DNA from 4 places in the Rhizobium sp. NXC14 genome. Region 4 is predicted to be linked to each of the others. Evidence: predicted binding sites of a transcription regulator. Region 4 holds the regulator's gene; each other region holds the start of a gene.
The links. Region 4 encodes LexA, which represses DNA repair genes until DNA is damaged. Its sites were predicted from a motif close to TGTTCNNNNTGTGTTCNG; they were not measured.
Positions count from the first base shown of each region.

Region 1: NXC14_RS02040 (DNA recombination protein RmuC) is a predicted target of LexA. The motif match lies at 2,031-2,048, and genes of this name have one in related genera.
Region 2: NXC14_RS01600 (YifB family Mg chelatase-like AAA ATPase) is a predicted target of LexA. The motif match lies at 1,943-1,960, and genes of this name have one in related genera.
Region 3: NXC14_RS15370 (putative DNA modification/repair radical SAM protein) is a predicted target of LexA. The motif match lies at 4,391-4,408, and genes of this name have one in related genera.

Region 1 covers NZ_CP021030.1:408,183-415,914, reverse strand. Annotated here, with positions in the region: gene def (peptide deformylase) at 1-305, opposite strand, end outside; gene NXC14_RS02045 (globin-coupled sensor protein) at 403-1,899, opposite strand; gene NXC14_RS02040 (DNA recombination protein RmuC) at 2,081-3,304, shown strand; gene NXC14_RS02035 (ribokinase) at 3,383-4,282, shown strand; gene NXC14_RS02030 (methyl-accepting chemotaxis protein) at 4,523-6,877, shown strand; gene ptsN (PTS IIA-like nitrogen regulatory protein PtsN) at 6,951-7,415, opposite strand; gene raiA (ribosome-associated translation inhibitor RaiA) at 7,489-7,732, opposite strand, start outside.
Region 2 covers NZ_CP021030.1:315,060-322,791, forward strand. Annotated here, with positions in the region: gene NXC14_RS01585 (YraN family protein) at 1-239, shown strand, start outside; gene NXC14_RS01590 (cupin domain-containing protein) at 359-862, shown strand; gene gshB (glutathione synthase) at 950-1,897, shown strand; gene NXC14_RS01600 (YifB family Mg chelatase-like AAA ATPase) at 2,054-3,586, shown strand; gene cysK (cysteine synthase A) at 3,771-4,733, opposite strand; gene NXC14_RS01610 (LysE family translocator) at 4,878-5,495, opposite strand; gene NXC14_RS01615 (DMT family transporter) at 5,611-6,510, opposite strand; gene NXC14_RS01620 (Lrp/AsnC family transcriptional regulator) at 6,622-7,095, shown strand; gene NXC14_RS01625 (GNAT family N-acetyltransferase) at 7,101-7,732, opposite strand, start outside.
Region 3 covers NZ_CP021030.1:3,114,082-3,121,813, forward strand. Annotated here, with positions in the region: gene carB (carbamoyl-phosphate synthase large subunit) at 1-1,589, shown strand, start outside; gene NXC14_RS15365 (UdgX family uracil-DNA binding protein) at 1,699-3,153, opposite strand; gene NXC14_RS15370 (putative DNA modification/repair radical SAM protein) at 3,153-4,385, opposite strand; gene greA (transcription elongation factor GreA) at 4,652-5,128, shown strand; gene NXC14_RS15380 (glycosyltransferase family 4 protein) at 5,155-6,213, shown strand; gene NXC14_RS15385 (dicarboxylate/amino acid:cation symporter) at 6,457-7,732, opposite strand, start outside.
Region 4 covers NZ_CP021030.1:2,090,637-2,098,368, reverse strand. Annotated here, with positions in the region: gene eno (phosphopyruvate hydratase) at 1-1,030, opposite strand, end outside; gene kdsA (3-deoxy-8-phosphooctulonate synthase) at 1,172-2,017, opposite strand; gene NXC14_RS10335 (VOC family protein) at 2,014-2,910, opposite strand; gene lexA (transcriptional repressor LexA) at 3,109-3,825, shown strand; gene NXC14_RS10325 (ComEC/Rec2 family competence protein) at 3,806-6,238, opposite strand; gene gltA (citrate synthase) at 6,529-7,732, shown strand, end outside.

The DNA.
Region 1 (7,732 bases), 1.7 Mb from region 4:
GCATAATAGTCCGGAATCGACAAGCAGCCTTCCTCATAGACCGAGCGCTCGTCGGACGATTTGACGATCTCCGGATTGATGAAGACCTGCGGCTGCTTTTCCTCGCCCTCGCGGGAGACGTCAATGACCAGCATGCGGCGTGGCACGCCGATCTGGATTGCGGCGAGGCCGATGCCCGGCGCGTCGTACATGGTTTCCAGCATGTCGTCGGCAAGGCGCTGCAGGTCGGCATCCACACGCTCGATCGGCTTGGAGAGCTGACGGAGAACGGGGTCGGGAAGAATGATAAGTGGCTTGATGGTCATGGCGTTCCCATAACCCATCTTTTCCCGCTATGGAATTATCCGGCGGGCGGGGAAGACGCTTTTTTGCATACCCGCCCGGAATTTCGCCATATTTGAGTCAGGCCGCCCGGCGGGCACCGACGACGGCGTGGCCTTCCGAACGGACGCGGAAGCGGCGCAACAGCTCGATCAGCTGGTCCACCTCGTCCTTGAGGCGGCGGGTTTCCGCCGACGTGCGCTCGACCATGCCGGAATTCTGCTGGGTGATTTCGCCCATGCTGCGGATCGCCACGCTGACCTCGTTGACGCCAATCGCCTGATCGCGGGCGGCGGCGGCGATATCGGCGACGAAGCGGTTGATGATATCGATGCGGCTGATCATATCGTTCAGCGCCTCGCCGGTGCTCGAGACGATGCCGACACCCTCGTTAACCTGACTCGAACTCTGCGAGATCAGGTTCTTGATCTCCTTGGCCGCATCGGCCGTGCGCTGGGCGAGCTGGCGGACTTCCTGCGCGACGACCGCAAAACCCTTGCCGGCATCACCGGCGCGCGCCGCCTCAACGCCGGCGTTCAGCGCCAGAAGATTGGTCTGGAAGGCGATTTCGTCGATGACGCCGATAATTTTGGAAATCTCCGTCGAGGATTTCTCGATACCGGCCATCGCCGACACGGCGCTGGTGACGAGTTCGCCCGAATTCTTCGCCTTCTGCTGCGTCTCGCGTACGGCGTCCGAAGCCTTCTCGGCATTGGCGGCGGTCTGGCCGACGCTGACGGAAAGCTGCTGCAGGGCAGCCGAACTCTCCTCGACGCCGGCCGCCTGCTGGGCAGTGCGCAATGCGAGATCGTTGGTCGCATTGGAGATGACGTCGGCGCCATTCATGATATGGCCCGACGTGTCGCGCACCGATGCGAAGGAATGGCGCAGCGCCTTGACGGCACGGTTGTAATCCTCGGCCATCTGCCGAAAATTACCGGGCAGGTCGGATGGCAGAGTGGCCTCGAGATCGCCGCTCGACAGCGCCTCCAGACCGCGGCGCAGCTGCTCCAGCGCCATCGCCTGATCGGCCTCGGCCTGGGCACGCTGCTGTTCCAGAGCCTGGCGCTTGGCTTCAAGCGTCTCGAGGTAGACCGAGATCGAATAATCCATGTCGAGCATGCCGGCCTTGATGACCGCCGACAGCTTCTCGGCGAGCAATTTGCCCTGCTGGCGCGCAAAGACCGACGGCCACTGCTTCTCCATGATGCCCTTGACGAGCTCGGACAGAACCAGGGCATAGCCGCCCACATACCAGCGCGGCTCCAGCCCGATGCGGGCGGGCGTGCGCCCGACCGCGGTCACGCCGTCGACGTAGGTTTCGTCGAAGGCGCCGCCTGCAAGCTTGCCCCAATGATCCTGCTGCCGCTTCTTGGCATGGGCGACATGGTTCTTGTCGGCGAAAAAGCCTGAGACGGCGGGGGTCTTGGCGATCTTGGCATAGAACTTGTCGAGGGCGCCGCCGATTAGCTCTGATATGACGGGGCTGAGATCCCGTATCGACCGGCGCGCCGCCTCGTCCAGTTCGATGAAATCGAGGCGCTGCCTGAGTGCACTGTCGGTCTGCTGGGATGTCATGGAAATCTCTGTACTTGGCGCAACGGCGCTGGAGGGAATTCTGCGGCACAGATTTTGGCGAATATGGTTGAGCAATGGTTAAATCGGCGGCGATTTTCTGCATCGGTGAGGAAAAAGGCGACAGAGGATTTCGTTCACGTTTTGATCTATGTATTGCCGCAGCTTCTGTTATGGTTGCGGCATGACCGTTCATTCCGAATCGCTTGCCCTCTCCAACGCCTCGCTGAGCCCGGCCATGCTGGCGCTTGCCGGCGGCGTTTTTGTCGCCTTCGTGCTTATGGTGATCATCCTTCTCTTGCGCAGCGCCAGCCTCCGCCGCGAGCAGGCGGAGGAGGCGAGCCTCCGGGCTGGCGAAAGCGAGGCGCGCATGGCCGAGCTTTTGAAGATCCAGGCGGAGATGCAGGGCCGCATCACGGCCATGGCCGAGGTTTTTGGCGCGCGTCAGAGCGAGCTCAACCAGGCAATCAGCCAGCGTCTCGACGGCATGTCGCAGCGCGTCAGCTCGACGATCACCGAGCAGACGAAATCGACGCATGAGAACCTGCAGCGCCTGCAGGAGCGGCTGGCGGTCATCGATGCCGCGCAGAACAATATCCAGACGCTCGCCAAGGACGTGGTCGGACTGCAGGCGATTCTCTCGAACAAGCAGACGCGCGGCGCCTTCGGCCAGTCACGGATGGAGACGATCGTCGCGGACGGCCTGCCGATGGGCGCCTATGCATTCCAGCAGACGCTCTCGAACGGTTCGCGGCCGGACTGCACGATCCGCATGCCAAACGGCGCGCCGCCGCTCGTTATCGATGCGAAGTTCCCGCTCGAAGCCTGGAACGCCATCCGCGACGCAGCCAGCCCCGAGGCCGGCAAGATCGCCAGCCAGCAGTTCCGCCGCGACATGGAGATTCATATCCGGGATATTTCAGAGAAATATCTGATTCAGGGGGAAACCCAGGAGACGGCTTTTCTCTTCGTGCCGTCGGAATCGATCTTCGCGGAGATCCATGAGAACTTCGAGGCCCTGGTGCAGAAGGCACACCGCGCGCGCATCGTTATCGTCTCGCCATCGCTGCTGATGCTGTCGATCCAGGTCATCCAGGCGGTGCTGAAAGACCAGCGCATGCGGGCGCAGGCGCATCTGATCCAGGGCGAGGTGGCGCTCCTGATGGACGATCTCGGCCGCCTCGACGAGCGGGTGCGCAAGCTGCAGGGCCATTTCGCCATGGCGCAGAAAGATATCGACATGGTGGTCACGTCAGCCGACAAGCTCACCAAACGCGGCGCCAAGATCGAGGCGCTGGAATTCGAGGCAGGCGGCGACGCAAAGCCTGCCCGCGACGGCGAGGTCCCGGCCAAATCCGTGGAAAGCCGTACCGGCCTTCTCAAGCTTCGGGTGGTTGACGAGGAGTGATCGCTTCGGCAGTGTCTCGCCCCATGAAATAGCAGGAGCATGATGTCATTGGCATGCTCCAAAAGACGGGACAGCCTGATGATCACAGTTTTCGGATCCATCAACATGGATCTCATCGCCACGACCGAGCGCCTGCCGAAGCCCGGCGAAACAGTGGCCGGCAACGGTTTTGCCACGGCCGCCGGCGGCAAGGGCGCCAACCAGGCGCTGGCAGCCCGCCGCGCCGGTCGCTATGTGCATATGGCCGGCGCCGTCGGCAAGGATGCTTTTGCTGCCGATGCTCTTTCTCTGCTCGATGAGGCAGGAACCGATCTCTCCCTCGTCAAGCATATCGACGGTCCCACAGGAACGGCGCTGATTCTGGTCGGCGGCGACGGCGAGAACATGATTGCCGTGGTGCCGGGCGCCAACGGGCTGGTCGCGCCCGCCGATGCGGAAACCGCGATCGGCCGCATGCACGAAGGCGACATACTGATGTTGCAGCTTGAGGTGCCGGTCGCGGCCGTCGAACGCGCGCTCTCGGCCGCACGCGCCAAGGGCATCACCAGCATCCTCAACCTCGCCCCACTGATTCCCGATGCGCCGCGTCTCGGACGCCTCGCCGATATCGTCATTGCCAATGAGACTGAGTTCGAGCGACTTGCCGGACAGGACGGCATGGACGCAGGAGCGCGCGAGGCAGCGCTTGTCCGCCTGCATCATGAAACCGGCCAGACCCTGATCGTGACGCTCGGCGGCGATGGCGTCATCGCCATTCGTGACGGGGTCCTCTCAAGAGCGCAGGGGCTGGCGATCGATCCTGTCGACACGGTCGGAGCGGGAGACACCTTCTGCGGCTATTTCGCCGCCAGCCTCGATGACGGGCTTGATTTTCCGACAGCGCTGCGCCGCGCGGCGGTCGCCGGTTCGCTCGCATGCCTCAAATCAGGCGCGCAACCGTCGATTCCTTTGAGTGGGGAAGTCGCAGACAGAATATAGCCTGGCCTGCCTGCGAAACGTCGGCAGATGTCCTTCAATTTTAAAGGAGATTTCTGCGGTTTTGCTCATATAACCACTTAAGTTTCATTTAAATTTAACAGGTCTCCGGCGATCTTCCCAGCGATCGCCGGATCGTCGCATATGCGGATCCGCGGCTGATGCGGCTGCTCCATGACGGAGCCATGCCTTCGCTCCTGCGCCGAAGAATGCCCGTTCGGCGCATCCTTGCCTGAGGAACCCATGTTCATTTTTCGCATGAAATCGCTTGCGGCGAAACTTATCGCCATCACCGGCATTGCCATCGCGCTTGTTCTCATCGCTTCGAACTTTTTCCTCATCGGCCAGACCAGGGATCGCGTTCAGATGCTGACGATGGATCAAGCCAATCTCGAGGCAAAGTCGATCGCCAATGAGATCGCCGCCAATGTCGGCGAACTCGCCAGCGCTGCCCGCAGCATGTCAGGCGTCATCGGCCGAGCCCATGATGGAAAGTCGCTCGATCGCAAGGGCATGATCAACGTGCTGAAAGCCAATCTGGAACAGAATGCCTTCGCCTTCGGCAGCTGGTTCTGCGAGCAGCTTGGTGCGCTGGACGGAAAGACGACCGAGATTGCCAACAACAATGACGAAGGCACCAACAAGAACGGCGCCTTCACGCCCTATTGGTCGAAAACCAAGGATGGCGGCATCCAGTATTCGACCTTCGACAATGATTATACCGCTGAGTGGTGGAAGCTTGCTGCCGACAGCGGCAAGGGCGCGATCACCACGCCTTACATGGCCGAGGGAACCGACGTACCGACGCTGCTGACTTCCATTGCCTATCCTGTCATGTCGGGCGGCAAGATGATCGGCGTCGGCGGCGTCGACATCTCGCTGAAGTCGCTGACCGATAAGCTTCAGGCGCTGCACCCCTTCGGCTCCGGCCGCGTGACGCTGCTCTCGCAGGCCGGCAACTGGATCGTCGCGCCGGTCCCCGACCTGATGACCAAGCAATATGACGGCGAAGGCGCCGACGTCGTCAAGGCGGCGCTGTCGAACAAGCAGCCCGGCCTCGTCCGAAACCTCACCTATGACGGCCTCGATCCTTTCGACCGCGTCGTCTATCCATTCGACGTCCCCGGCGTCAACGCCATCTGGGTCGTGCTTGTCGACGTCCCGCACACCGCGATCAACGCGCCGGTGCAGGATCAGACCTACATGATGATCGCCACCGGCCTGATCGTGCTCGGCGCGGTGATGCTGGCGCTCTATTTCGCCGTCCGCTCGCTCGTGCAGAGGCCGCTCGGCAGCCTTGTCGCCAGCGTCAAAACGCTCAGCGACGGCGAATATGCCGAACCCGTCGCGGCCCAGGACCGTACCGACGAAGTCGGTTCGGTCGCAAAGGCACTCGAAGGGTTCCGCTTCAAGCTCGCCGACTCCAGGCGCCTCGAAGACGAGGCCACCCACCAGCGACAGGCCGCAGAGGCCGAGCGCGGCCGTTCGGAATCGGAACGGCAGCAATCGGTGTCGCTGCAGCGTCGCATCGTCTCGGTCGTCGGCGCCGGCCTCTCGGAATTGTCTCAGGGCAATCTGGGTTACCGCATCACCGAAGATTTCCCCGGCGAATACGGCAAACTGAAGCAGGATTTCAATGCCGCGCTTGCAAGCCTCGAAGAGACCATCAACACGATGAATCTCAGCGTCGTCAATATCGGCGCCGGCACCGGCGAGATCAGCAACAGCGCTTCCGATCTCGCCAAACGTACCGAGCAGCAGGCAGCAAGCCTGGAAGAGACAGCGGCAGCGCTCAACGAGCTCACCGCCCAGGTCGATTCCAGTGCCGAGAATGCCCGCACGGCTGCCGACAACGTCAATCTCGCCTGCCAGGATGCCGAGAAATCAGGCGAAGTGGTGCAGAAGGCCATCGCCTCCATGCAAGGGATCGAGCAGTCTTCGACGGAGGTATCGCGGATCATCGGCGTCATCGATGAGATCGCCTTCCAGACGAACCTGCTGGCGCTGAACGCCGGCGTCGAAGCGGCTCGCGCCGGCGAAGCCGGCAAGGGTTTTGCCGTCGTCGCCCAGGAAGTGCGTGAACTCGCGCAGCGTTCGGCCACTGCCGCCAAGGAGATCAAGACTCTGATCAACACCTCGGCCGTCCAGGTCAAGGAAGGCGTCGATCTCGTCGGGCGCGCCGGCGGGACGCTGCACAAGATCGCAGAACAGGTGATGGGCATCAACAGCCTCATCCGGCAGATCTCGGCATCGGCCAGCGAACAGGCGGTGGGGCTGAAGGAAATCAACCAGGCCATGAACCAGATGGATCAGGTGACGCAGCAAAATGCGGCGATGGTGGAGGAAGCGACCGCCGCCAGCGTGGCGCTCAACGACGAGGCGCAGACGCTGAAGACGCTCGCCACGCGCTTCAGGGTGTCCGGCTCCGCCAACGCGACCGCGCTCGCCTCCGTGGCGAGGCAGATGCGTGCGCCGGCTGCGGCCCCCTCGCACTTGGCAACCGCTCCTGTGGTCCGCCACGCGCCGGCGACCCACCGCACCACACCTCAATCGCATGGCTCGGCCGCCGTGGCTCGGGATAACTGGGAAGAGTTCTGACCGTTCAGCCCTGGGTAAATAAAAAATGCGCCTGCGAAATCAGGCGCCTTTTTTCATTTAGGGATTATGCAGCTCAAGCAGCGTTCGACGTCTGCTCTTCGTTGAGGAAGGCGTAGATCGCCGAGGCGGAATCGGTGGCCCGCAGCTTTGCAACCAGGTCTTGATCGCGCAGGACGCGGGCGATGCGCGACAGGGCTTTGAGATGGTCGGCGCCGGCGCCCTCCGGCGCAAGCAGCAGGAAAACGAGGTCGACGGGCTGGTCGTCCAGCGCTTCAAAATCGACAGGCTGCTCCAGCCGGGCAAAGATGCCGACGATGGAATGAATGTTCACCAGCTTGCCGTGGGGAATGGCGATACCGTTGCCGACGCCGGTCGAACCCAGGCGTTCGCGCTGCAGGATGACGTCGAAGATCTCCCGTTCGGAGAGCCCGGTGATCCTCGCGGCTCTTGCCGCCAATTCCTGAAGCAACTGTTTCTTGGAATTTACTCTGAGGGCGGGAATGATCGCATCCTGATGGAGCAAATCTGCCAATGCCATTTCTTTTTCCTTCTGTCGCCGGGATCAGTTGATGCGAGGAGCGGCGGCGATACCGCCGCTCACCACTCTGATCTCAGCCTTTGATATTGGCCGAATCGATCCAGCCAATATTTCCGTCGTGCCGACGATAAACGATGTTCAGATGTTCCTTGCCGGGACTGCGGAACAGGAGAAGCGGCTCGTCGGTCATGTCGAGCGCCATCACGGCGGTGGCGACGGACATGGTCTTCAACTGCTTCGTGCTTTCAGCGACGATTGCCGGGGCGAAATCGTCGGGAATTTCATCCTCGTGATCAGGAACGGAGTCCATGACCGTA
Region 2 (7,732 bases), 1.8 Mb from region 4:
TCGGCGAGATCGATATCGTCGCCCGCAAGGGCGATCTCGCCGTCTTCGTCGAGGTCAAGGCCCGCCATGGCGAGGCTGCGGCGATCGACGCCGTGTCTGTCGCCGCTCAGAAGCGGATCCGGGCGGCAAGCGATCTGTGGCTCGCCCGCCAGGCGGATCAGGCCCGCCTTTCCCAGCGCTACGATATCGTCGCGGTCATGCCCGGCCGGTTGCCGCGGCACTTTCCCGACGCCTTCTGAGCGCTTTCAGCCCGGTCGAGTTTCCGGATTGTTAAAATTTTAGTCCCCCGTTGAACGAGCTCCTTAGGACTTTCTGCTACCCACCGTCGCAATAGGGGTTGAGATTAGGGGGTTGTTGCGTGGCCTTGAAGATGATGCTTGCAAGCGCGGTCGCCATGGCGGCGCGCTCGGTGCCGTATATCGCGCTGAAGCCGGCCGGGAAATCCTTCGTCGCGCATGCGAGCGACCACCTGCCGCTGAAATCGACGCCGATCAATCCCGACTGGATCATCAGCGGCAATCCGCAGGCGCGCACCGCCGAACATTCGCGCGGACATGACGAGGCGTCGCTGACGGCGATCTGGGACTGCACGGCGGGCGAATTCCGCTGGTATTTCGGCTGGGACGAGACCGTGATGATCCTCGAAGGCGAGGTCCATATCACCGCCGAGGATGGCACGGAACGGACCCTGCGCACCGGCGACGTCGCCTTTTTCGCCGGTGGAACCTGGGCGAGCTGGCGGGTCGACACCTACGTCCGCAAGGTCGCCTTCCTGCGCAAGCCTTTCCCGAAGCCTTTGGCGATCGCCTATCGTCTGCGCAACATGCTGCGCAACGGCGGCAGCCAGGGCATCGCCGCCTGAAAGTTGCGAACGCCCGAAGCCCTTGATGACCGTTGCGTTTAATGCCGGGCCGACCTACATCTGTCCGGCATTCAGCGAGGGACGGAAATGGCCAAGATCACCAATGTAGCGGTCCAGATGGATCATGTCGCCGGCATCAATATCGCAGGTGACTCCACCTTCGCCATGAGCCTGGAAGCGCAGGCGCGCGGCTACAGGCTCTTCCATTACACCCCCGAGCGCCTGAGCTTCCGCGACGGCAAGCTCTTTGCGAGCGTCGAGCCGATGGTCCTGCGCGACGTCAAGGGTGATCACTTCGAGCTTGGCGCGCCCGAACGCGTCGACCTTTCGACCATGGATGTGGTGCTGCTGCGCCAGGATCCGCCCTTCGACATGGCCTATATCACCTCGACGCATCTGCTCGAGCGCATCCACCCGAAGACGCTCGTTGTCAACGATCCGGCCTGGGTTCGCAATTCGCCGGAGAAGATCTTCGTCACCGAATTCTCCGACCTGATGCCGAAGACGCTGATCACCAAGGATCCGGCCGAAATCCGCCGCTTCCGCGATGAGATGGGCGACATCATCCTGAAGCCGCTCTATGGCAATGGCGGCGCCGGCGTTTTCCATTCGACCCGCGACGATCGCAATCTCTCATCGCTCTTGGAAATGTTCGGCCAGCTTTTCCGCGAACCCTTCATCGCCCAGCAATATCTGCCCGACGTGCGCAAGGGCGACAAGCGCATCATCCTCGTCGACGGCGAGTTCGCCGGCGCGATCAACCGCGTGCCGGCCGAGCATGACAGCCGCTCCAACATGCATGTCGGCGGCCGCGCCGAGGCGACCGAGCTGACGCCGCGCGAAAAGGAAATCTGCGCCCGCATCGGCCCGGCGCTGAGGGAACGCGGCTTCCTGCTCGTCGGAATTGACGTCATCGGAGATTACATGACCGAGATCAACGTAACCTCGCCGACAGGCATCCGCGAGGTCAGGAAGTTCGGCGGCGCCGATATAGCAAGCCTGCTCTGGGACGCGATCGAGCGCAAGCGCGGCTGAGGCTGCGATCGGGTACAACCGCGCCCACCGCTGATTATCTGTCTGCGTTCTTTTATTGTTCTTGTTTTAGTCCGGCTTCCGTGCCAGATTGCAACCGCTGGCTTTCAACGGCCACAGGGGGCGGTCTCTAAGAGTTTGCGGGACAAGGGTGGGCATATGGTCGCGCGTGTCAGTACGGTAGCATTCCAGGGCATCGAAGGCGTTCCGGTCGAGGTTCAGGTCATGATCGCGCCCGGCAAGGTCGGCATGCAGATCGTCGGCCTGCCTGACAAGGCGGTAGCCGAAAGCCGTGAGCGTGTGCAGGCTGCCCTTCACGCCTCCGGCCTGGCGCTGCCGGGCAAACGGGTGACCGTCAATCTGGCGCCCGCCGATCTGCCGAAGGAAGGTTCGCACTTCGATCTGCCAATCGCACTCGCGCTGATGGCGGCTCTCGGCGCCATTCCTGGCGACGCGCTGACCGATTATGTCGTCGTCGGCGAACTCAATCTCGACGGGACGATCGCCGCCATTGCCGGCGCGCTGCCGGCCGCGATCGGCGCCAATGCGCTCGGCAAGGGGCTGATCTGCCCGGCCGAAAGCGGCGCGGAAGCCGCCTGGGCCGGCGCCGAGGTCGATATTCTCGCCCCGCGCAGCCTGATTGCCCTTGCCAATCATTTCCGCGGCACGCAGGTACTGTCTAGGCCGGAGCCGTCGATCCGCGCCAATGCCGCCAACCTGCCGGACCTTGCCGAGATCAAGGGCCAGGAAAGCGCAAAACGCGCGCTCGAGGTGGCGGCCGCCGGCGGCCACAATCTCCTGATGGTCGGGCCTCCCGGCTCCGGCAAGTCGATGCTGGCGTCGCGCCTGCCGTCGATCCTGCCGCCGCTTTCGCCGACCGAACTGCTTGAAGTGTCGATGGTTCATTCGATCGCCGGCCAGCTCACCGGCGGCAAGCTGTCCGACCGCCGGCCTTTCCGCACCCCGCACCACTCCGCCACCATGGCAGCGCTTGTCGGCGGCGGCCTCCGCGCCCGGCCGGGCGAAGCCTCGCTTGCCCATCACGGCGTGCTCTTCCTCGACGAATTCCCCGAGTTCACGCCGCAGGCGCTCGATGCGCTGCGCCAGCCGCTCGAAGGCGGCGAATGCGTCATCGCGCGCGCCAATCACCGCGTATCCTATCCGGCGAAATTCCAGCTGATCGCGGCGATGAACCCCTGCCGCTGCGGCATGGCCGGTGAGCCCGGCCACACCTGCGCGCGCGGCCCGCGCTGCATGAGCGACTATCAGGCCCGCATCTCCGGCCCGCTGATGGACCGCATCGATATCCGCATTGACGTGCCCGCCGTTTCCGCCGCCGATCTGATCCGGCCGATGGCGGCCGAGGCCAGCGCCGACGTCGCCCGCCGCGTCGCCCAGGCCCGCGAGATCCAGCAGGAGCGGTTCGAACGCGCCGGCGCCAGGGATATCGGCACCAATGCCCGCTGCTCCACCGCGATGATCGAAAAACTCGCCGAGCCCGATGCGAGCGGCCTGCAGCTCCTGCGCGACGCCGCTGACAAGATGAAATTCTCCGCCCGCGGCTACCACCGCGTCCTCAAGGTTGCCCGCACGTTGGCCGATCTCGACGACAAACCGACCGTCGGGCGTCTGCATCTCGCCGAAGCGATTTCTTACCGCATCGCTGGTGAGAGGTTGACGGCGGCGGCGTGAGGTAGAAGTGAATAGGGAATGGCAAATAGCGAAAAGCTAGCTAATTGCTTGCTTCACGCCAATCCGTCCCACATCCTATTCGCTATTCGCTATTCGCTATTCGCTATTCGCTATTCGCTATTCGCTATTCGCTATTCGCTATTCGCTATTCGCTATTCGCTATTCGCTATTCGCTATTCGCTATTCAGCTCCCCAACCCCTCAAACAGCGCCGTCGAGAGATACCGCTCCGCAAAAGACGGGATGATGATGACGATGTTCTTGCCGGCATTTTCCGGCCGGCTGCCGACCTTGATCGCGGCGGTCAGAGCCGCGCCTGAGGAGATGCCGACGGGCACGCCTTCGAGCCGGGCGATCAGGCGGGCCTGTTCGAAGGCCTCGTCATTGGTCACGGTAACGACCTCGTCATAGATGCCGGTATCGAGGATCTTCGGCGCGAAGCCGGCGCCGATGCCCTGGATCTTGTGCGGGCCGGGATTGCCGCCTGAGAGCACCGGCGAATCGGCGGGTTCGACGGCGATGATCTGGATCTCGGGCTTATGGCTTTTCAGCACCTGGCCGACGCCGGTGATCGTGCCGCCGGTGCCGATGCCCGAGACGACGATATCGACCTTGCCCTCGGTATCGTTCCAGATTTCCTCGGCCGTCGTCTTGCGGTGGATCTCGGGGTTAGCAGGGTTTTCGAACTGCTGCGGAATGATGGCGTCGGGAAGCGACGCTGCCAGCTCCTCGGCCCTGGCGATCGCGCCCTTCATGCCCTTCGACCCTTCCGTCAGCACCAGCTCGGCGCCGAGCAGCGCCAGCATCTTGCGGCGTTCGACCGACATGGTTTCCGGCATGGTGAGGATCAGCCGATACCCCTTGGCGGCGGCGGCAAAGGCGAGTGCGATGCCTGTGTTGCCCGAGGTCGGCTCGATCAGAACCGTCTTTCCGGGGGTGATCCTGCCCTGCGATTCCAGGCTTTCGATCATTGCCACGCCGATGCGGTCCTTGACGGAGGCGATTGGATTGAAGAATTCGAGTTTGCCGATCAGGTTTGCCACCACGCCCTTTTCCCGCGCCAGTTTGTCGAAGCGCACCAGCGGCGTGTCGCCGATGGTCTCGGTGATCGAGGAATAAATGCGGCCGCGGCCGGGTTTGTGCGACATGGTGCTCTCCCTTTGGACTTCGGTCCCTGAAATCGAGGAGGAGAATAGGGTCAAAGACGGAATGAGACCAGAGCCCGTTCGTCCCGGGCTGGGGTGGCGGAGAGAAAATAAGCTTTGAAAACCGTTCCTTGACGGATGTTTATTTCACGCAGCCCGCGTGGCGATGAAGGCTGCCGTGCCGGCAAGGATGCCGGCTGCAACCCGGTTCAGCGCCTGCAGGGCGCGCGGCTGTTTCAACATGGTGCGGGCGCGCGCCGCAAGCAGCATATAGGGCACCAGCACGGTGATCAGCACCACGAAGGTGACGGCGAGCAGAAGCGCATAGTCGCGCAGGGTGATATTGCCGATATCGATCAGCGTCGGCGCCAGCGCGACATAAAACAGCATCGTCTTCGGGTTGCCCAGCGTCACCAGCAGGCCCGAAAGGAAGGACAGGCCGACATTGCCGGATTTTTTTGCGGCAATATCCTGCGGCAGCAGCCCTGCCGTCCACAGTTTCCAGGCGATGTAGCCGAGATAGAGGGCGCCGGCGATCTTGATGATGAGGAAAACTTCCGTGAAGGTCTGCGCCACGAAAGCTAGGCCCAGAATGACCGCGGTGAGATAGGTCATATCGCCGAGCACCAGGCCGAGACCCATGAAGAAGGTCTCGCGGAAATTCGAGCCGAGCGCACGCGCGACGATCGCGGTAATGCCGGGCCCCGGAATGGCCGCGGCGATGAACAACGCTCCGGCATAGGCAAGCAAGGCGGCAAGGCTCATCTGTGGCTCCTCTTCCCCGGCGTTTTACATCCCCCGGGCCTTGCCATCAATCCGCTGGCGCTGATGGGTCCATCACGAGAAGAAATGCTTGCCGCCGCGTGCCTGCGCAGACATCTCAGCCCTGAAGCGCCCACGGCCGTAGCCAGCGCGGCGTCCAGCCGAGATTCATGCCGGCGGCGGCCAGCAGGATGATTACGGCGCCCGCGACCTGCATCGGCTGGAGCGCATGGCCGAAGGCCAGCCGGTCGACGAGGATCGCGGCGATCGGATAGAGGAAGGAGAGCGCCCCGGTCAGATGCGTCGGCAGCCGCTGGATCGCGCCGTAGAGCAGCACATACATCAGCCCGGTATGGACGACTCCGATCGTCACCAGGATCGCCCAGCCGCCGGCATCGCCGGGCAGTTGCGAAAACTCCGTCATCGGCGCCAGCATCAGCATGCCGGTTGTGACCTGGATCAGCGCGATCAGATGCGGCGGCGTGCCTTTCAGCCATTTCGCGGCAAGAGCTGCCAGCGCGTAGAAGAAGGCCGCACCCAGCGCCATCAGAATGCCGAGGCCGTAGCCATCCATTCCCCCGCCGGCCTGAGGTTTTGCCTCGACGATCGCCGCCATGCCTGCAAAGGCGAGCGTCAGCCAGAACAGCTTGGCGGCGGTGATCTTTTCGCCGAGGAACAGCGCCCCGAGCACCAGCAGCATGAAGGGCTGGGTGTTGTAGACGGTCGTGGCGATCGAGATCGTCGCATGCGAATAGGAGGCGAAGAGCAGCAGCCAGTTGACGACAATGGCGACGCCGCCGAAGACGGCGATGCCGAAGGCGCGCAGCGTGATGATGCCAGGCCGCAGCAGCCCGAGGGCGCCGCAGATGACGAGCAGCGTCATCGAACCGAACAGGCAGCGCCAGAAAACCACACCGCTGACCGGCTGGCCCGACATGACGACGAACCAGCCGATCGTCCCCGAGATCAGCATCGCTGCCGTCATTTCCACCGAACCTCTTTTGATATCGCCGCTCATGGTAGCCTCCGTTTTGCTCGGACGATTTTATTGCGTTAGCAGCTGGTTCCATATAGAAACAAGAAGGATAAAAACGGCTTTTGCCTAATCATTGAAGGGAAAATAATTACCGTGCCTAATGGTGTGCTGGAGCTCGATGATATCGATCAGTCCATTCTGGAGGCGCTGGCCGGCAATGCCCGGATTTCGCTGAAGGAGCTGGCGCAGCAGGTCGGGCTTTCCTCGCCGAGCGCTGCCGAACGTCTGCGCCGGCTGGAGGAGCGCGGCGTCATCAAGGCCTTCACCATCGATCTCGACCCAGCCGCCGTCGGCTATCCCCTGCAGGCGATCGTGCGGGTGCGGCCGCTGCCGGGACAGCTGCACATTGTCGAGCGCATCATCCAGGACATTCCCGAAATCGTCGAATGCGACAAGGTGACGGGCGAGGATTGTTTTATCGCCCGCCTCGTGGTGCGCTCGATGGCGGAGCTCGACGGCATTCTGGACAAGGTCGCCGAACGGGCGGAAACCAACACCTCGATGATCAAATCGTCGCCTGTCAAACGTCGCCTGCCGCCGCTCTCACGCGGGAAACAGGATCGCTGAAACGGTCAGAAATCCGCCAGTGGCGAGAGCATGGCCGGAAAATGCGGGGTGACATCGCCGAGCCCACGCTGCATCAGTGTTGTGGTGCTTTCCAAAGGCTGTGGAGTACCCACCCAGTCCAGTTTCTCCGGACGGAAAAACACGTCAATGCCGGCGGAGGCGATGTCGAGTCCGCCGAGGATAGCGGCAAGTGATGGGATATCGCTCGCGACGACGTCGAGAAGGCTGAAGCGACCCGCCGCATCCATTTTCCAGGCGATGACTGCTTGCTGGTCTTCGAGGAAGCTGACACGGATCTCGGGATCGATCTGCGTATTGATGAGAAACATCGCCGCATTTGTAGTCACCGAGAGCGTCGTCGAAACGGGGCTGCGCGTTTTCAGCAGCGCTTGCAGCAGGGCAAGATCGTCCGCATTCGTCGGCGAAAGCGGCAGGGCCGGTGCGGCTGATGTCGACGGAGCGGGGGCGGCCCCTTCATAGCGGTGCAGCGGTATCGAGCGGAAACCGTAAGGCTCGTAGAGCGAGGGCTTGTCGGTGTAGAGGATGACGGCCTCGAAGCCCTGCTGCTCGCACCAGTCGAGCGCTTTCACCGTCAGGTCGCGATAGAGCCCGCGACCGCGCCACTGCGGCCGCACCG
Region 3 (7,732 bases), 1.0 Mb from region 4:
AAGGCATCGAGTTCGACTATTGCTGCTGCCATGCCGCCTTCGCGCTGAAGGATGCTGGCTATGAAGCGATCATGATCAACTGCAACCCCGAAACCGTCTCGACCGACTACGACACGTCGGATCGCCTCTACTTCGAGCCGCTGACGGCCGAAGACGTGATCGAGATCCTGCGCGCCGAACAGGAGAAGGGCGAAGTCGTCGGCGTCATCGTCCAGTTCGGCGGCCAGACGCCGCTGAAGCTCGCCGAGGCGCTCGAGAAGAACGGTATTCCGATCCTCGGCACCGCGCCTGACGCGATCGACCTCGCCGAAGACCGCGACCGCTTCCAGAAGCTTCTGATGAAACTCGATCTTAACCAGCCGAACAACGGCATCGCATATTCGGTCGAGCAGGCCCGCCTCGTCGCCGCCGAAATCGGCTTCCCGCTTGTCGTGCGCCCGTCTTACGTGCTCGGCGGCCGCGCCATGCAGATCCTGCATTCGGAAGGCCAGCTGCAGACCTACCTTCTCGATACGGTTCCGGAACTGGTGCCTGAGGATATCAAGCAGCGTTATCCCAACGACAAGACCGGCCAGATCAACACGCTGCTCGGCAAGAATCCGCTGCTCTTCGACAGCTACCTCACCCACGCGATCGAAGTCGACGTCGACTGCCTCTCCGATGGCACCGACGTCTATGTCGCCGGCATCATGGAGCATATCGAGGAAGCCGGCATCCATTCCGGTGACTCGGCCTGCTCGCTGCCGCCGCGTTCGCTGCCGGTCGAACTGCTCGACGAGTTGGAGCGCCAGGCCAAAGCCATGGCCAAGGCGCTCAATGTCGGCGGCCTGATGAACGTCCAGTTCGCCATTAAGGACGGCACTGTCTACGTTCTCGAAGTCAATCCGCGCGCCTCGCGCACCGTGCCCTTTGTCGCCAAGACCATTGGCGCGCCAATCGCCAAGATCGCCGCCCGCGTCATGGCCGGCGAGACGCTCGACGCGACCTTCGCCGCCTATGGGCAGAAGCCCGATCCGCGTAAGCTCACCCACATCGCTGTCAAGGAAGCCGTCTTCCCCTTCGCCCGCTTCCCCGGCGTCGACACGCTGCTCGGCCCGGAAATGCGCTCGACCGGCGAAGTAATCGGCCTCGACACCGATTTTGCCCTGGCCTTCGCCAAGTCGCAGCTCGGCGCCAGCGTCGAGTTGCCGCGTGATGGAACAGTCTTCGTCTCCGTGCGTGATGAGGACAAGGCGCGCGTGCTGCCGGCGATCCGCATCCTCGTCGAAGAAGGCTTCAAGGTGCTGGCAACCGGCGGCACCGCCCGCTTCCTTGGCGAAAACGGCATCACCGCCACCAAGATCAACAAGGTCCTGGAAGGCCGTCCGCACATCGAAGACGCGATCCGCAACCGCCAGGTCCAGCTCGTCATCAACACCACGGACGGCAACAAGGCGATCTCGGATTCCAAGTCACTGCGCCGCGCAACGTTGATGCAGAAGGTGCCCTATTACACGACGATGGCCGGCGCCGAAGCCGCCGCTCAGGCGATCAAGGCGCTGAGGGCGGGCAATCTCGAAGTCCGGCCGCTGCAGAGCTACTTCGCTTGACATGAGAGCAATTCCAGCAGAACTGTGCCGCAGTCTTGCTGGATTGCGTAAAAACAAAGAGATAGCGCCATCGCTCGATGGGCGCTGGCGCTATTTCGCCGGAATCAATTTATGCGGCTAAGACCATAAGCCGCTGAATTTCGATCATATCCTCGCGAAACCGCGCCAGTTCCTCTGCCTTCAGCCGCTCGTCAGGAATGCGCAGCAGATAGGATGGATGCACGGTGACGAAGAGCGTACGCCCTCCTTCGATCGCCATCGCCCTTCCCCTGACATCCTGCAGCCGTTCCTTCACATCGGTCAGCGCCGCAAGCGCCGTTGCCCCCATTGCGACAATCAGTTTCGGCTTGATCAGCGCCAGCTCCCGATCGAGCCACCAGCGGCAATGCTTCACCTCGCTCATATTGGGCTTTTGGTGGATGCGCCGCTTGCCACGCGGCTCATACTTGAAATGTTTGACCGCATTGGTGACGTAGAGCCTCGATCGGTCGATGCCGGCCTCTGCTATCACCTGATCGAGAAGCCTGCCGGCAGGTCCGACGAAGGGGCGGCCCGCAATATCCTCCTGGTCGCCCGGCTGCTCGCCGACAAACATCACCTGCGCATCGCGCGGCCCCTCCCCGAACACGGTCTGGGTGGCATTGGCATGCAGTGGACAGCGCGTGCAGACGGCGGCTTCCGCGCGCAGTGCTTCCAGCGTGCCCGCTGGAGCCTCAGGTTCTGCCGGGAGATTGCGTGCCGCCTGCTGCAAGCGGTCGTGGAACGGCAGCGATTGCGTCGCCTCCCGCGCCGCCATCTCCCGCACCTTGCTTTCGGCCGATGCAATCAAGCCAGGAATGAGATCGGCCTCCGGCAGGTTCTTCCAGTACTTCTTCGGCATCTCCGCCTGCATCGCCTTCACCTTCAAACGCGCCGGGTTGAAGATATTGGCGTAGTAGGTACGCCAGAGCTCGTCGGTGGCATCGCTGAGATTAGGTCTGTCGCATGGCTCGTCGGCAATTGTCAGCCGATCGCCGTCCCAGGCGGCCGACCCCTTGGGCGTAGCAATCAGCCAGTCCATGTCGTTGAAACGGCGCTGGAAAAACGGAGCCGTGCGCCTTACGATATGATGGTCGGGCTCGAACCAGGCGAGGAATTTCCGACGCGCTGCCGATACCGCACCAACTTCCTTGAAACGGACGAAGGCTGTCATCTTGTGCGCGTCACGCCGAACATTCTTCGCCATCAGCCTGGCCCGCAAGACATCCTCATCGGAAGCCACTTCAAGCAGTCGCCGGTCCAATTGCAGCCGCCAGAGCAGACGGTAAAGCAAGGAAAATCGCGCGGGATCGGAATGGCAGAGAACCGTCTCCGCAAGCTCGATGAAAGCGGGCGGCACCGTCATCGGCTTGCGTGATGTCGCAGGCTCCGGCGGCATGGCATCGCGTTGAAACGAAAGATCGGCCTCAGCGCTTTTTCCGCGCCAGTCGATCTCCTCGGGCAATATGCCGGCGGCTGCCAAGGCGCGCGCGGCATCCCGCCATTCGCCTAAATCTCCGCGTCCCGCAAGCACGACCCTGCGCATCACAGCAACGACAATTGTTCAGGCTGCGGCTCAAACATGGCGCGCAGGTCCGGGCGGTCGATCAGCCGTCGGGGCGACCAGCCTTCCGCTGAGATGAAGGCTTGAACTTTCTTGATCGAGACGCCGAGCCGCGAGAGATCGTCGAGCCGCAGGCGGCGAAAACGGCGCGCCGAAACGATCGCCTTCACCGTCTTAGTGCCGAGACCCGGAACACGCAGCAACCGCTCGCGCTCGGCCTTGTTGATGTCGACGGGAAATTCGCCTCGGTTGGCAAGCGCCCAAGCAAGCTTCGGATCGAGATTGAGATCGAGCATGCCGCCCGCCTGGTTTGCAGTGATTTCCTCGACGCCGAAACCGTAGAATCGATAGAGCCAGTCGGCCTGGTAAAGCCGGTGTTCGCGCATCAGCGGCGGCTTGATCAGCGGCAGGTTTTTAGAGGCGTCGGGGATAGGGCTGAAGGCGGAATAATAGACGCGCTTCAGGCCATAGCTGCTATAGAGCCGGCCGCTGCTCGCCAGGATCGTCGCATCATTGGCCCCGTCCGCGCCGACGATCATCTGCGTGCTCTGGCCGGCCGGGACGAAACGCTGTCGTTTTTTGGTCTTAAGCGTCGGTTCATCAGCAGCCTCGATCTTCAACCTGAGATCAGCCATCGATCGCCTGATACTGGCAGGCTTCTTCTCCGGTGCGAAACGGGAAATCCCGCTATCGGTCGGCAGTTCGATATTGAGCGACAGCCTGTCGGCATGAAGCCCCGCCTCCTCGATCAGATGCGGCGACGCCTCAGGGATCGCTTTGAGATGGATATAGCCGCGGAAATTGTGGGTTACCCGCAGCTCACGCACGATGCGGACCAGCTCCTCCATCGTGTAATCGGAAGAGCGAATGATACCGGAGGACAGGAAGAGGCCTTCGATATAGTTGCGGCGGTAGAATTCGAGCGTCAGCCAGACGACCTCCTCCGCCGTGAAGCGTGCCCGCTCGACATTGCTAGAGGAGCGATTGACGCAATAGGCACAGTCATAGATGCAGAAATTGGTGAGCAGGATCTTCAGAAGCGAAATGCACCGCCCATCCGGAGCATAGGCATGGCAGATGCCGGACCCCTCGGTCGAACCCAGTCCGCCGCTTCTGCGCGAATCGCGTTTCACTGTGCCGCTGGAAGCACAGGAAGCACCGTATTTCGCGGCGTCTGAAAGGATGGCCAAACGTTCGGTTAGCGACTTCTTCATTAGAATGTTCACTATATGTTCTTGGTTGCAAAGTCAATCCCGACGTCCCCGCTTATGCCCCGTTTTGGCGCACATCACCTGACGTACCAGCGGGTTGGGTTTCATTTATGCGAATTTTCTGGAAATCAGCCGTGGCGATCTGCTATAAGCATGCAACTATGATTGTGGCACGGTTCCGAAGCTCCCCTTCGGGACCTGTTTTCTTTTGTGTGTGCCTGACTGTGCTGACGCAAGACGGGCGGCCGCAAGGAGTGAAGGACAGAAAAATGGTTGATAAGGTACCGATGACACAGGGTGGTTTCGTCAAGCTGCAGGAAGAACTGCGCTGGCGTCAGCAGGAAGAGCGTCCCCGAATCATCGAGGCGATCGCCGAAGCCCGTGCCCATGGCGACCTTTCCGAAAATGCCGAATACCACGCAGCCAAGGAAGCCCAGAGCCACAACGAGGGTCGCATCACCGAGCTGGAAGACCTGACGGCGCGCGCCGAAGTTATCGATCTCACCAAGATGTCGGGCGACAAGATCAAGTTCGGCGCCAGGGTGAAGCTCGTCGACGAGGACACCGAGGAAGAAAAGACCTACCAGATCGTCGGCGACCAGGAAGCCGACGTCAAGGCCGGCCGCATCTCCATCTCCTCCCCGATCGCCCGTGCGCTGATCGGCAAGGAAGTCGGCGATTCCATCGAGGTCAACGCGCCCGGTGGCTCCAAGGCCTATGAAATCCTCCAGGTTTCCTGGGGCTGATCGCCCGCCAGACATGAGATCCATCCTTGCCGGACATTCGTGACGTCGAGATCATCGCGCCCAATTTCAAGCGCCGGCTCTCCGGCGTCACCTCGACCATCGTCCAGCTCATCCCGTGCCAGATCCGGCTTGGCATGCGCATAGCAACGCTCGGGCCGGGCCTGCCGGAGGGCCTGCCAAAACTGAGTTGGGCGCAGCTTTTCGGGCTCTGGCGCCCGCCGGCCCGGCGCCGTCACCGCGTCTGGCACGCCCGCCGCAACAATGAGATGGCCGTCGGCATCCTGCTTCGTCATGTCCTGCGCATGCCGCTGAAGCTGCTCTTCACCTCGGCCGCGCAACGCCGTCACACCGCCTATACGAGATGGCTGATCCGCCGCATGGATGCGGTAATCGCGACCAGCGACCGTTCCGGCTCCTTTCTCGAGGTGCCTCACACGGTCATCCAGCACGGCGTCGACCTTTCCTTGTTCCACCCGCCGGAAACGGCCGACGATGGCATTGGCGCCACCGGGCTGCGCGGACGCTATCTCGTCGGCTGCTTCGGCCGCGTGCGTCATCAGAAAGGCACCGATCTCTTCGTCCAAGCGATGATCGACCTCTTGCCGCAGCACCCCGAATGGACGGCCGTCGTCTCCGGCCGCGTGACGGCGGAGCACACCGCCTTCGGCGAAAAGCTCAAGGCCGATGTCGCCGCCGCGGGCCTCGCCGACCGTATCCTTTTCCTCGGTGAAGTGCCCGATATCAAAATCTGGTATCGCCGTTTGACGCTTTACGTAGCCCCTTCCCGCAATGAGGGCTTCGGTCTGACGCCGCTCGAAGCCATGGCGTCGCGGACCGCGGTGGTGGCATCGGACGCCGGCGCCTATGCCGAACTCATCGCCGAAGGCGAGACCGGCTCGGTGGTGGCCGCCGGCGATGGTGAGGCGCTGACGCGGGCCATCGCCCCTTACATCGCAAATCCAACTCTCGCGATTGCCCATGGCGAGAATGCGTTGCGCCATGTCAGGTCGAATTTCGCTCTGGAGAAGGAAGCAAACGCGATCGGCGCCGTCTACGATCGCCTACTCGGCGATAATCGCGGCTGAGCGGAACGAAACCGGGCTCGTTGGATAACGGGCCTGGGGCCGCTGAAGAAAGTCCGCCGACCCTCCTTCGTCATGCTCGGGCTTGTCCCCCGGTTGTCCGGAGCATCTGCCTCGGGTCGGTAGCAGATCCTAGGCACAAGGCTGCACAATGGCCGGGAATGACGACGAGAGAACGAAATTCTCGATACGCGAACGGCCCGTTGTGGAACGGGCCGCTGCAAGGATTACCAACGATCGGCTGGTCTATTCGGCGGGCTGAAGTCCGCCGGCCGGTGCCGCCTCTTCCGTCTGGCCGCCGAGAGCTGCGGCGAGCTGCGCGGTATCCAGTTCCTTTTCCCAGCGTGCCACGACGATCGTCGCGACCGCATTGCCGACGAGGTTGGTCAGCGCCCGGCATTCCGACATGAAGCGGTCGATGCCGAGGATAAGCGCCATGCCGGCGACTGGCACGGAGGGCACGACGGAGAGCGTCGCGGCAAGCGTGATGAAGCCGGCGCCGGTGATTCCAGCAGCCCCCTTCGAGCTCAGCATCGCCACGAGCAGCAGCAGGATCTGATCACCCCAGGAGAGCTGGATGCCGGTTGCCTGGGCAATGAAAAGGGCGGCCAGCGTCATGTAGATATTGGTGCCGTCGAGATTGAAGGAATAGCCTGTCGGGATGACGAGGCCGACGACCGAGCGCTTGCAGCCGGCCTTTTCCATCTTGTTCATCAGCCCTGGCAGTGCGGCCTCGGACGACGAGGTGCCGAGAACCAGCAGCAGCTCTTCCTTGATGTAGCGCAGCAGCGCCAGGATCGAGAAGCCGTTATAGCGGGCGACGGCGCCGAGCACGACCAGAACGAAGAGCAGCGAGGTGATGTAGAAGGTGCCGATCAGCATGGCGAGGTTGGCGATCGAACCGATGCCGTACTTGCCGATTGTGAAGGCCATGGCGCCGAAGGCACCGATGGGGGCGGCCTTCATCAGGATGGCGACAAGTTTGAAGACAGGAGCCGTCAGCGCATTGAGGAAGGTCACGACCTGCTCACCCTTTTCGCCGACCATGGCGAGCGCAATGCCGAACAGCACCGAGAAGAACAATACCTGCAGAATATCGCCATCGGCAAAGGCGCCGACAATCGTCGTGGGGATGATGTTCGTGAGGAAGCCGACGATGCTCTGCTCATGCGCCTTCTCGGCAAAGGTTGCGACGGCCTTCGGGTCGAGCGAAGCCGGATCGATATTCATGCCCGCGCCGGGCTGAATGACATTGGCGACGACCATGCCGATGACGAGCGCCAAGGTCGAGAAGGTTAGGAAGTAGAGCATTGCCTTGCCGGCGACGCGGCCGACCTTCTTCAAGTCGCTCATGCCGGCAATACCGGTCGCAACCGTCAGGAAGATGACCGGCGCGATGATCATCTTGACGAGTTTGATGAAGGCATCGCCGAGCGGCTTCAGCTGCGTGCCGAGTTCGGGGTAGAAATGGCCGAGCAGGATACCCGCGGCGATGGCGGCGAGAACCTGAACGTAAAGATGG
Region 4 (7,732 bases):
TCAGCGAGCCGATCTGGTTGACCTTGACGAGGATCGAGTTGGCGACGCCCATGCGGATGCCGTCGCGAAGGCGGGCCGAGTTGGTGACGAAGAGATCGTCGCCGACGAGCTGAGTCTTCTTGCCGATCAGATCGGTCAGCGCCTTCCAGCCCTCCCAGTCGTCTTCGGCCATGCCGTCTTCGATCGAGATGATCGGGTATTTGCCGGCGAGCTCGGCCAGATATTCGGCCATGGCGCCCGACTCGAGCGTGCGGCCTTCGCCCTCCAGAACATACTTGCCGTCCTTGAAGAATTCCGTCGAGGCGCAGTCGAGGCCGAGGCACATGTCGTCGCCCGGCTTGTAGCCGGCTTTCTCGATCGACTTCATGATGAAGTCGAGGGCTTCGGGCGCACTCTTCAGGCCGGGAGCGAAGCCGCCTTCGTCACCGACATTGGTGTTGTGGCCCTGCGCGGCAAGCTCCTTGCGGAGCGTATGGAAAACTTCCGAACCCATGCGCACGGCGTCGGCGATCGAATCGGCGCCGACCGGCAGGATCATGAATTCCTGGAAGTCGATCGGGTTGTCGGCATGAGCGCCGCCGTTGATGATGTTCATCATCGGCACCGGCAGGAGGCTGGCGGAAGCGCCGCCGACGTAACGGTAAAGCGGCAGGCCGGATGCCTGGGCCGCAGCTTTGGCGACGGCGAGCGAGACGCCAAGGATGGCGTTGGCGCCGAGGCGCGACTTGTTCGGCGTGCCATCGAGCTCGATCATGATGTTGTCGATCTGGATCTGATTTTCGGCGTCGATGCCGCCGATCGCGTCGAAGATCTCGCTGTTGGCGGCCTCGACCGCCTTTTCGACGCCCTTGCCGAGGTAGCGCTTGCCGCCGTCGCGCAGCTCGACCGCCTCATGTGCGCCCGTCGAGGCGCCCGAGGGAACGGCCGCGCGGCCCATGCTGCCGTCTTCGAGATAGACGTCGACTTCGACGGTGGGGTTGCCACGGCTATCGAGGATCTCGCGGGCGATGATATCGGTGATTGCAGTCATGGGTTCTTCCTGCTCAGTGGGTGATAAGTCGTTCGAAGCCTGTCATAATCGAAGGCGTGCAAATTACAATGGCGCAATTTCCCGCCTTCGAAGGGGTATTGCATCGTGGCCTAAACCACGATCATGTCAGCCTGTTGAACGTTAGGCCTTGGCGATCGCATCGAAGGCAAGCAACTTCTCAAGCAGTCGCGGCATGTCCTTGAGATAGACCATGTTCGGCCCGTCGGACGGTGCGTTGTCGGGATCCTGATGGGTTTCGACGAAGACGCCGGCAATTCCCGTCGCCACTGCCGCGCGCGCCAGCGTTTCCACGAACTCGCGCTGGCCGCCGGAGGAATCGCCCTGCCCGCCCGGCTGCGCCACGGAATGGGTGGCGTCAAAAATGACGGGAGCCCCCATCGCCGCCATGATCGGCAGCGAACGCATGTCGGAAACCAGCGTATTGTAGCCGAAGGAGGCACCGCGCTCGCACAAGAGCACATTCGGATTGCCGCTGGCGTTGAGCTTCTTCAGAACGTTCTTCATATCCCAAGGGGCGAGGAACTGGCCCTTCTTGACATTGACGGCGCGGCCGGTTCTGGCGGCGGCGATCAGAAGGTCGGTCTGACGGCAGAGGAAGGCCGGGATCTGCAGAACATCGACCACCCTGGCCACCTCGGCGCATTGCTCGGCCGTATGGACGTCGGTTATGACGGGAAAGCCGAATTCCTTCTTGAGGTCGGCAAAGACCTCCATGCCCTTTTCCAGGCCGATGCCGCGTTCAGCCGAGAGCGAGGTACGGTTCGCCTTGTCGAAGGAGCTCTTGTAGACGAGGCCAATGCCGAGCTTGCCGCAAAGCTCCTTCAGCGTGCCGGCGACCATGAAGGCGTGATCCCGGCTCTCCATCTGGCATGGACCGGCGATCAGCGACAAGCGGCCAGTATTGGAAAAAGTCACCTGGCCTTCGCCTTCGCCGATCCTGACTTCGGAATTCGTGTCGGTGCTCATCGTGTTTCCTCGAAGGCGAAGAGCGCACCCTGCCCGGGCGTGGGCTTCACCAGAATGCGATTGTTCTTGCGTGTGAATGTGATCCCGTTAGCACCCAAATGCGCTTCTGTCACGGCAAGATCGATGACGGTGAAGAGGATTGCCCGCCCCCGCAGGCCGCGATCGGCTGATGAGACAGCGGTTTCGAAATAGGCCTCCAGCCCTTCCGGCGTCATCAAGCTGATCTTTGCATTCGATGCCGCGATATTCACGCCGAAACCGGTTTTCTCCACCGCCGCCTGCCCAATCGCGAGCCCGACGAAGGCGGCGAATGCCGCCGGGTCCGGTGCACAAAGTGCGATCTCGGCAATGCCGATCACGCCATTGGCGTGCGTCTCCAGCGCGGCGCGATCTGTAGGGAACGAATTGATGCGCTGGCAAGTAAAGAGAAAGAAATCGGGGGCGCGCAAATCAGCTGCAAAGGCCAGCTTAAAGCTGCCGACGCTCTCCGAACCGTCCGGCATCCGCATCGGCCGGCTGAACTGCAACATCTCACCGGCGCTCGCGCCGTTGCTGACGAAGCGCTTATGATCGAGGTCGGCATCCTCGCTGAGGAAGGCCAGCGCAGAAAGTCCCTCCTCGCCGCAGCGGAAACGGAAGGCGCGATTGCGGGCGATGAAGACGTTGCCCTGGCGGGCCGCTGCCTCGCTCTCGTCGACACTCGCCACGCCAAGCGGCTCCAGATAGGTCTTGTCGGCGAAAAAGACGCAGGCATTCTCCGTTCCGAAGGGATGGCGTGCATCGGCGGCGACGGTGAAACCGAGCTTGCCAAGCCTCTCACGCGCCAGATCGATATTGACCACGGGCAGCACGACATGATCCAGCGGGTGCGACCTGGCGGAATGCGCGTTCATGAATATCCCTCCTGAAACCGGCAAGAGATGTGCGACAGCACCTCCCTCAATGCAAGACATGTGCGCCAATCCGGCAAATGAAAATAAAAATCTCCACGAGTTGACGTGAACTTTTACGGAAATTTAGCTACTTGCGGAACACATATGGAACATATAGTGTCCGTTCTGGATTTGTTTCAATCACGGGGTCTGACGTCGATGCTCACGCGCAAACAACAGGAGCTTCTCCTTTTCATCCATGAGCGCATGAAGGAATCCGGCGTTCCTCCCTCTTTCGACGAAATGAAGGATGCCCTGGATCTCGCCTCGAAATCCGGCATTCACCGCCTGATCACGGCGCTTGAGGAACGCGGCTTCATTCGCCGCCTACCGAACCGCGCCCGGGCGCTCGAGGTGATCAAGCTTCCGGAGGCCTATAACCCCAGTCTTCAGCGTCGCGGTTTTTCGCCGAGCGTCATCGAGGGCAGCCTCGGCAAGCCCCAGCCGGTCGCCGCCCCCGCTGCGCCAAAGCCGGTCGCCGACAATGGCAACTCCGTCTCCGTGCCGGTCATGGGACGTATCGCCGCCGGCGTTCCGATCTCGGCGATCCAGAACAACACCCACGATATCGTCGTTCCTTCAGATATGCTCGGCTCCGGTGAGCACTATGCGCTGGAGGTCAAAGGCGATTCGATGATCGACGCCGGCATCTTCGACGGCGACACCGTGATCATTCGCAACGGCAGTACCGCCAGTCCCGGCGACATCGTCGTTGCCCTCGTCGATGACGAGGAAGCAACGCTGAAGCGTTTCCGCCGCAAGGGCGCCTCGATCGCGCTCGAGGCCGCCAACCCGGCTTATGAGACCCGCATCTTCGGGCCCGACCGGGTCAAGGTGCAGGGCAAGCTCGTCGGCCTCATCCGTCGCTATCACTGACGCCGGATGGGCTGGAATCGGTAAAACGATCATTGCGCCAATCATAGGCGCGATGGCGCATCCATGGTCGCGACAAAGCATCGAATGCGGTGGCGACCTCCAGGCCGGCATCGGCGAAACGCAATTCGAGCGAGCCGGTCCTACGCAGCGTCTCGCCGGTGAAAAGCGTGCCACCTGAACGGCAGCTGTTGAAACGCAGACGGACCGAGGTCACGACGATATCGGCCGTATCGCAGGCCGGGCCGAGATAGGCGGCATTGTCGATGACGGTGACGATATGGCCATTGCCAAGTCTTGATGTGCACCAAGCCTTCTTGACGCAGGAAAAACGGTTTGCTTCACCGCCTGCTGCGGCTGCCCGCATCGCCGCACTCGCTTCGTTCTGCTGATCGCGGGAAAGCCTGACACGGCGGCCTTCTCCTTCCGGCGGGATGGCCGGACCATCCAGCATCTTCGGCGGATCATGTGTCGGCAGCACCAGCGCTCTCTGCCACTGGTCGAATATGAAATCCGGCGGGTTTTCACGGTTGGAAGCTATTGCCTCAGCCGCGACGACCGCAACCAGACTGCCATCCTCCGAAATCAGCAGATCCGGCGGCCGGGGAACCGGCAGAAGCAGCACGATGAGCGTAGAGATGGCGATGATCGAGGTGCCGACGTGGCGCAGCCGAGTGCGCAGCAGCGTCAGCAGCAGAAAGCCTGCCACCGCCACTGCGAAATACCAGGCGGGCAAGCGGCCGATGCCGATATCACCGCCCCAGCCGGACACCGTCTTGGCAACCGCAATCACCAGATCGAGGCCGAATCCGACGACCTTCCAGAGCGGAGCGTCCAAACCGAAAAGCATGAGCAACATCGCCAACAATCCGGCCGGCATGACGATGAAGGAGATAATCGGCATCGTCGCAAGGTTTGCCGGCAGGCCGTAAGCCGTCAGGCGATGAAAATGCTCAATCGAAAACAATGCGGTGGAAAAGCCGCCGATCAGCGAGGTCAGGAAGACGCCGCCGAAGAAACCGGCGACGGCAACCACCGGCCTCATGATCGGCAGTTTCAGAAAAGCGTTTTCGCGGACACGCCTGTCCTTCCACAACTGATAGCCCGATACCAAGGCCAATGTGGCGGCAAAGGACATCTGAAAGCTCGGTCCCAATACTTCCGAAGGTGAAATGGCGATGATGATGAGCGCGGAGAGAACGACATTGCGCAGGCTGATCGACGGCCGGTCGAAGAAGACGGCAATCAGCATGATGGCCATCATGATAAAGGCGCGCTCGGCCGAAACCCCGAAACCGGAGATCAGGTAATAGGCGGTGACGGCGATGAGCGCGCCGGCAGCGGCGATCTTCTTTGTCGGATAGGCTTGGGCGACGCCGGGAAAGAGGCTGAGCAGCATCCGAAAGCCGACGAAGAAGATGCCAGCCGACAGCGCCATGTTGAGGCCAGAGATCGCGACGATATGGGCAAGGCCGGACTGGCGCAGCGCCTCCGTCGTCGCGTGCGATATGGCGCACCGTTCGTCCGTCACCAGGGCAGCGGCAAAAGCGCCGGTATCGCCGGGCAGGATCGATCTTATGCGGTCGCCGATGCTGCTGCGCAGCCGGTAGAGCCATTCGAGCAGAGCCTCCGACGTGCAGCTGGCCGCCTGCAGGCCTGCCTCCAAGTCGAGTTTCTCCGGCGCACCATAGAAGAAACCGTTGGCGCCGATGCCGTCGAAATAGGCACCGAAGGAGAAGTCGTTGAGCGCGGGAAGTGCGGGGCCCGCCGGCGGCGTCAGCCGTGCCTTGCCGGTGATGATGTCGCCGATCTCGAAAGGCGCATCGGCGCCCCGGACGATCGCGGTGATGCGTCTCGGCGGCCGTTTCAGCTCCGGAGCCTCGGTGCCGGTGACGGCAAGAATGTAGCGCCAGCGCCCGCGGCCGTCGCCTTCCCGGCGTTCGACCCGGCCGGTCACCGCGGTCGTCACGGATGAATCGAGGATCACCGTCGAAGCCCGCCAGCTCTCAAACTGAGCCGAGAGCATGCCGCCCGCGAAAAGTGCCAGCGCCATGAAACTTGCGCGCAAGGCCGGCCGGCTGGGACCGGTGAGGAAAACCGCGGCCGCCGACACCAGCAAGCAGAGCAGCGATGGAACGAGGGGCAAATCCGATGCCGCAAGAAACCAGAAGGCCGATCCGGCTCCGAGGAAGACCGGCGAGAACAGCAGCATTCGGCCATGATCGGCCTCTTCGCCCAGCATGCAGGCTCCGGCAGGCAGCGATTGCCAGGCGGCGGCCAGTAGCCGATGACGCAAGGGGGTCTGCGACTGCGTCCTTACCGATTGAGTCACCACCGCAGGCGCAGGAAAATCCGGCGGATCGGCAAGGCCGACGCCCGCTTCCGGCCGCAATTCGGCTGTCGTCAATTCCTGCATGCGCCGCCCAAGATCACCCCCCGAAGTCGCCAGAATGCAACCTTCAAGTAAATACGGCAAGGATAATCGATTGAAATATGAGGGGAAATCTTAAGCGGCAAAAGGGCTGTCGAATCATCAGCTTCCGTTATGCGTGCGGCTCATCGCTGCAGTGCCTAAAAGGTGATACCGCAATGCACAAAATGCCGTCACAGTAACTTGGCATTAGCGTTGCGATCATATAGCTATCGGAAAGGACGCTTAACCCCTATGGCGCTTTTGTGGCGCCACCGACATTTCGGAGGATCAGCATGACGGATCAAAGCGCTACAATAAAAATCGGTGACAAATCAGTCGACCTCGCCGTTAAAAGCGGCACGATCGGCCCGAGCGTCATCGACATCGGTGCCCTCTACAAGAACACCGCTTCCTTCACATACGATCCGGGCTTCACCTCGACCGCATCCTGTGAATCGAAAATCACCTATATCGACGGTGACGAAGGCGTGCTGCTGCACCGCGGCTATCCGATCGAGCAGCTGGCCGAACACGGCGATTTCCTGGAAGTCTGCTACCTCCTGCTCTACGGCGAACTGCCGACGGCCGCGCAGAAGAAGGACTTCGACTATCGCGTCACGCACCACACGATGGTGCATGAGCAGATGAGCCGCTTCTTCACCGGCTTCCGCCGCGATGCACATCCGATGGCCGTCATGTGCGGCTGCGTCGGCGCACTGTCGGCCTTCTATCACGACTCCACAGACATCACCGATCCGCACCAGCGCATGGTCGCCAGCCTGCGCATGATCGCCAAGATGCCGACGCTTGCCGCCATGGCATATAAATACCATATCGGTCAGCCCTTCGTTTACCCGAAGAACGATCTCGACTATGCGTCGAACTTCCTGCGCATGTGCTTTGCCGTCCCCTGCGAGGAATATGTGGTCAATCCGGTGCTTGCCCGCGCGATGGACCGCATCTTCATCCTGCATGCCGATCACGAACAGAACGCCTCGACCTCGACCGTCCGTCTCGCGGGTTCATCGGGCGCCAACCCGTTCGCCTGCATCGCCGCCGGCATCGCCTGCCTATGGGGCCCCGCGCACGGCGGCGCCAACGAAGCAGCGCTCAACATGCTGACGGAAATCGGCACGGTCGACCACATTCCGGAATATATCGCCCGCGCCAAGGACAAGAACGATCCGTTCCGCCTGATGGGCTTCGGCCACCGCGTCTACAAGAACTACGATCCGCGCGCCAAGATCATGCAGAAGACGACGCATGAAGTGCTCGGCGAACTCGGTATCAAGGACGATCCGTTGCTGGAAGTGGCGATGGAGCTGGAGCGCATCGCGCTCACCGACGAATATTTCATCGAGAAGAAGCTCTATCCAAACATCGACTTCTACTCCGGCATCACGCTGAAGGCGCTGGGCTTCCCCACCACCATGTTCACAGTGCTCTTCGCCCTTGCCCGCACCGTCGGTTGGATCGCGCAGTGGAACGAGATGATCG